DNA from 2 places in the Paenibacillus sp. FSL E2-0178 genome. Region 1 is predicted to be linked to the other one. Evidence: predicted binding sites of a transcription regulator. Region 1 holds the regulator's gene; the other holds the start of a gene.
What was found. The regulator Rex, encoded in region 1, represses fermentation and respiration genes when NADH is low (regulators of the CRP and FNR family bind a similar motif). The targets are predictions, from matches to a motif close to TTGTGAAATATTTCACAA.
Positions count from the first base shown of each region.

Region 2: the regulator Rex is predicted to act here: its motif matches at 1,435-1,452, upstream of qoxA (cytochrome aa3 quinol oxidase subunit II).

Region 1 is NZ_CP151953.1:7,762,119-7,765,287, forward strand. It holds gene dinG (ATP-dependent DNA helicase DinG) at 1-1,258, shown strand, start outside; gene MHI42_RS33445 (redox-sensing transcriptional repressor Rex) at 1,536-2,189, shown strand; gene MHI42_RS33450 (amidohydrolase) at 2,176-3,169, shown strand, end outside.
Region 2 is NZ_CP151953.1:3,545,357-3,548,525, forward strand. It holds gene MHI42_RS15515 (polysaccharide deacetylase family protein) at 58-1,197, opposite strand; gene qoxA (cytochrome aa3 quinol oxidase subunit II) at 1,701-2,717, shown strand; gene qoxB (cytochrome aa3 quinol oxidase subunit I) at 2,761-3,169, shown strand, end outside.

The sequences.
Region 1 (3,169 bases):
GGATCTGCTTACCGTCAAGGAGTCATGGGATACACTTAGCGACAAGCTCTTCGGCCTGCTGCCTGAACGCAGCGATGCCGGAGCCGGTGAAGCCGGCCAGCTGGTCGCACGCCTGCAGCCGGGCAAGAAGCCCAAAGAGTGGGAGGAGCTGGCCGCTCTGGAGAATACACTTAACCTCAGCTTGAGCGATATCATCCGCAAGGGTGATAAAATGCTTAGTGAGATGCGTGATACGGACAGCCAGTCCTCTTCGGACAGTCTTGTGACGGATATCGGCGGGTTGTTCAAGGACTTGGCCTCCATCCGGGAGCAGATCCGTTTCTTTATGGGGCTGAATGACGAGAATATCGTGTACTGGCTGGAGGGGAGCGGCAATTACCGCGGCAAATCGCTGCAGATGTATGCCGTTCCGGTGGATGTGAGCACCCAACTCAGAGAGCTGTTCTTCGACAAGAAGAAGAGTATCATCCTGACCTCGGCCACCTTGTCTGTGGATAAGTCATTCCAGTTCATGATAGATAATCTCGGTCTTGGTGAGGCTGCAGAGCAGGGCCGTCTGATGACAGCCCTGCTTCCGTCGCCGTTCAAATACCGTGAGCAGGCACTGCTTGTCATTCCACGTGACTTCCCGAGTGTCAAGGGAAGCATTGGGGATGCCCGCTTTGTGGATACACTCGTCCATTCACTGGCAGAAACTGCCGTGGCTACCCGCGGGCGGATGCTGGTGCTCTTCACCTCCTACAAGATGCTGCGCCAGGTCTATGATCCGCTGAAGGAGGCCCTGGCTTCGCAGGATATCGCGGTGCTTGGACAAGGTGTAGAAGGCGGCAGCCGGAGCAAGCTGATCCGGCGGTTCCAGGACAGTTCGGCGTCAGTCTTGCTGGGTACGAGCAGCTTCTGGGAAGGTGTAGACATTCCCGGCGAAGCTTTGACCTGTCTGGCCATTGTCAGACTGCCGTTCCAGCCGCCCAATCATCCGCTGGCTGAGGCAAAGTCGGAGCTGCTCCAGGCACAGAAGAAGAATCCGTTCATGAAGCTGTCCGTCCCGCAGGCCGTAATCCGCTTCAAGCAAGGCTTCGGGCGGCTGGTCCGCACCGCGCAGGACCGCGGAATCGTTATTGTATATGATACCAGGGTAATCGAATCTTATTATGGGAAGTATTTCCTGTATTCGCTGCCCGGTCCCAAGATGGAGCATATGCTGACGGATCAGATCGTTCCGCGGATTGCAGAATGGCTTGAAGATGGCGGGGTTTAATAATCCGTCTCCGGTTGATATTATGTATAAGTAATTATTGTTCTGAAGTCCCGCGCTCAAGGGGTGCTGCCCAAACGGGCAGTCCCGGAGCACGGTTCCTATAACCGGCTTATCAAGCAGCATATGCTATCAAACCTAAGTGAATGCTTACGAAGCGAGTTTTGCGAAGTTGAATCAAGAAGTATATGCTATCAAACCTAAGTGAATGCTTACGAAGCGAGTTTTGCGAAGTTGAATCAAGCAGCATATGCTATCAAAACTTTTAGGAGGAGAAAACATGAAATCGGATAAAATATCGGAGGCCGTCGTTCGCAGACTCCCAGTGTACCTGCGTTTCCTGAACGATCTCCAAAAACGTGAAATCTCAACAGTTTCTTCTCAGGAGCTGGGACAGAAGCTTGATCTCAACCCCGCCCAGATCCGTAAGGACCTGGCTTATTTTGGTGATTTCGGCAGAAAAGGCATTGGTTATGATGTCTCTTATCTGATTGAGAAGATCCGGCATATTCTCAAGCTGGACCAGCAGATTAATGTAGCTCTGGTAGGTGCAGGTAATCTCGGCCACGCCTTATCGAATTACAATGCCTACTTGAAGGATACGATGAAGATTACAGCTATATTTGATGCTTATGAGCCCAAGGTAGGCCAGCAGATCAACTCGTTGACTGTTCAGCCGATGAGTGAGCTGGGGGATACCATTCGTGCACAGGGCATCCGCATCGGGATTATTACCGTTCCGGACAGTGAAGCACAGAACGTTGCTGACATTCTGGTGGATTCCGGCATTGAGGCGATCCTGAATTTTGCCCCTGTCATTCTTAAGACTCCATCCAATATCCGGATTCATGCCGCCGATTTCACTACGGATTTGCAGAGTCTGGCTTATTATTTGCATGACGGAAAGGACGAAGCTGAAGATGAGCAGCAATAAAACCATTATTAAAGATGGACGTTTTCTGGTGCCTGGCAGCGATAAGCCGGTGCTGAGCGGTTATATGACCATCGAAAATGATCTGATTACTTACATAGGTGAAGCGAAGCCTGTAATTGAAGAGGATGCCGAGGTTATTGACGGCAGCCGGCTGCTGTTCATGCCGGGTCTCGTCAACACCCACGGCCATGCGGCAATGTCCCTGCTGCGCGGGTACGGTGATGATATGGTACTGCAGGCTTGGCTCCAGGAAAAAATGTGGCCGATGGAAGAGAAATTCACTGGTGAGGATGTGTACTGGGGCACTTCGCTATCCGTTCTTGAGATGCTGAAGGGCGGAACTACGACCTTCCTCGACATGTATGATCATATGGACCGGGTTGCTGAGGTTACCGAGCAGTCAGGCATCCGTGCAGTACTTATGCGCGGTGTTATTGGCCTGTGTCCGGAAGAGGTGCAGAATCATAAGCTGGCGGAAGCCATTGCTTTTGCCCGGAACTGGCATGGCAAGGCTGACGGCAGAATTACTGCAATGCTCTCGCCGCATGCGCCTTACACCTGTCCTCCGGAGTTCTTCATGAAGTTTGTCCAGGCGGCTCATGATCTTGATCTGCCGATGCACACGCATATGTCCGAAACACGTCATGAGGTGGAGCAGAATGTGGCCGATTACGGCCTGCGCCCGGTCGCTCATCTGGAGAAGCTGGGAATGTTTTCCCGGCCGTCTCTGATCGCCCACGGTGTTCATCTGAATGATGAAGAGATTGAGATTCTGGCCCGCCACAATGTCGGCGTATCCCACAATCCCGGCAGCAATCTGAAGCTGGCCAGCGGAGTAGCCCGTGTTCCTGAGCTGCTCAGAGCAGGCGTTAAGGTCTCCCTGGGTACGGACGGAGCGGCAAGCAACAACAACCTGGATATGTTCGAAGAGATGCGGCTGGCCGCGCTGATCCACAAAGGCGTAAGCGGTGATCCTACAG
Region 2 (3,169 bases), 4.1 Mb from region 1:
AAGAGCAAGCCGCCGGAAACCCCCGCAGCTTGCTCTTTTGCATTCAAATCCTTCTGATTACCGTTTATCCTTCCAGAAATTCACCGGCTCCATATCCTTCGTAATGACCTGGAAGGTGTAGCCTTCCTTCTTAAGCGCTTCTAGCAGGCGCGGCAGCACCTTGAGTGTAGCCTTCTGATCATGCATCAGAATGACCGGATTGGTCTTCGACTTCTTCAACGTGTGAACCTGCTCCATTACTGTATTGTAGATCTTGTCACTGTCTTCTTTGTACTTCCAGTCATTCGAATCCACATTCCAGTCCCAGAGATGATAGCCCTGACCCAGCACCTTATCCCGGAAAGACTTGGTGAAATATGGCTTGCTTCCGTAAGGCGGCCGGATCAGCGTTGTAGTGGCGCCCGTCAGCTTCTTGAGGACAGCATTATCGCCCGACATCTCTGCCAGTGCCGCAGCCGGAGAAGCATAGAATTTCTCCTTGCGGTGTGTCATGCCATGAAGCCCCAGGCCGTAGTCTTCCTTCACTATCCGCTTCACCTGCGAAGGATATTTGTTCATGTTATTTCCCAGCATGAAGAAGGTTGCCTGCACCTCATACTTGCTTAAGATATCCAGCAGCTGGGAAGTCGTAGCCGACGGGCCGTCATCAAAAGTAAGATATACGGTTTGTCCCGGCTTGCCGGGTTCAGCAGAGGGTTCAGGCTCCGCCGGGGCTGTCTCCGCAGGTTTCAGTTCAGCTGCATACTTGGTGACAAAGGCATCATCCGTAAGCCCCGCCGAGCCGTCCTTCACCCGGAGTAAATATTTATCCCCCGCAAAGGATATGATATACCCAAGATACCCGCTTACTTTCAGCGGAACCATAAGTTTACCGTCCTGCAAAAAAGTGCTCACAGGCACCACAGTACCATCTTTGAGTACAGCGCCGGCATCGCCCTGCAAGGTCAGCGACCCGGAGCCGCCAGACACCAGAACTCCGTCGGTCAGGCCGGTAAGCGTCCATTTTAATTCATCGGCCAGCGCACGCAGCGGGACATAATATGTGCCTTTTACAGACACGGCTTCTATACCGCTCAATTTATCGTTGATCCCGAGCTTTAGTACATTAGTCTTACCTTCAGCGTTAGCAGGGATCTGTACAAGACCCGTAATCAGGAATAAAGAGAAGAATAACAGCATTATTTTTTTAATGGGCACAGCAGCAATCTCCAATCTATGTATATTTGTCTATTACTTTATCACACATAGATATAACGTAATTTGAGAGATTGTAACCGCAAGCTAAAATATTGTTACCCTTTTTGCAATGAGAAAATGATTATCCAGCTATTTTTCTGAAATACGACAATTCGCGTCGAATGCTGTCACAGCAAGCAATATGCGGTTAAATCACATGTTTTTGACCCAAAATAAATGTGACAAAATTAATAACAATTGTGCAATTTTGAACAAAGTTTGAACAACCTTAAAATTAGCTTAAACTGCGCCACTACAGTGATCTTTATCATACCTTTAACTAGTTGTAACAATTTGATCACACATATTTAACTTGTTCGCCATTTTTAAGGTCTTTTTTAGCTTAATATACAAAATATGTATTTTGCATTATGGGTAAGTAGTTCTTACTATAGATACAGGTTAAGTAGTAAGCCCGTTAATGAACGGCGAATGAAAAGTAGTATTGAAGGAAGGAGTTCTATATGAAAAAAAAGGGACCGTTATACGCTTTGTTTCTAAGCCTGATCCTTCTCCTGCCGGGATGCAGTTCACTCACTGTTCTGAATCCTAAGGGGCCGTCTGCAAGGACGTTATCGGACACCATCATTCTCTCCATTGTTGTAATGCTTGGTGTTCTGGCAGTTGTCTACATCTTATATATCTTTGTACTGGTGAAATACCGGGCGAAGAAGAGTAACGAGGGTTATATTCCTGAACACGAGGAGGGCAACAAGGTACTTGAAGCGATCTGGATTATTATCCCGATCATTATCGTCGCCTTCTTGTCAGTTGTAACCGTCAAGACAACTACCGAGGTTGAGAACGTGGCCGCGGATTACAAAGATCAGACACCGCTGGTCATTTACGCTTCATCCTCCAACTGGAAGTGGCATTTCAGCTATCCGGAGGAAGGCATTGAAACGGTTAACTACGTGAATATGCCTGTGCATCGTGCAGTTGAATTCAGAATGTACTCATTCGGCACCATTACCAGCTTATGGATTCCACAGCTTGCCGGACAAAAGTACGCCATGAGCGACATGCTCACCACGCTTCACCTTTCTGCTGATACCGAAGGCTCTTATATCGGAAAGAATGCCAACTTCAGCGGTAAAGGCTTTGCCCACATGGAATTTGAAGCTCTTGTTATGAGCAACAAGGATTATGACGAATGGGTGAACGACGTCAAGGAAACCGCGCCAGAGCTTACAGAGGATGAATTCAAAGGCCTGCTCGCCACGGACTTCCTCGGACGCAAAACCTATTCCTCGACCCATTTGGAGTTCAGTCCTCCCCCTGGAGACCACAGTGAACACATGAGTGGTGACGGAAGTGAGATGGATATGGACAACGGCAGTGAAGAGCATCAGGATAACAAAGAGATCCACCCTTCTCCTGAGCCGTCCAGCGGAACCGAATTTGACAGCGAACCTGATCCGGAAGTCGAACAGCCGCTGCCAAGCTCACCCGTAGATGCCGAGACTCATGATGGCCACTAGCTCTGCAAGAGCTTAACGTAACACACTGAAAGGAGCCACCCTAATGGATTTAGACAAATTTAAGGTTCACGGCGAACCCTTGATATACGGAGCCATGGTCAGCATTGCACTTGCCACCATCGGGATTCTCGTCGGGCTTACCTATTTCAAGAAATGGGGATACCTCTGGCGTGAATGGCTTACTACTGTAGATCACAAAAAAATTGGTGTCATGTATATCCTCGCGGCGCTGCTCATGCTGTTCCGCGGCGGTGTGGACGCGATGATGATGCGCCTGCAGACGGCAGCGCCGGAAATGAAATTCCTCGATGCCCAGCATTACAATGAGGTATTTACCACGCATGGCCTAATTATGATCCTGTTCATGGCCATGCCGTTCATCATCGGTCTGATGAATGTGATCATTCCGCTGCAGATCGGTGCGCGTGACGTCGCGTTCCCGCGGCTTAACG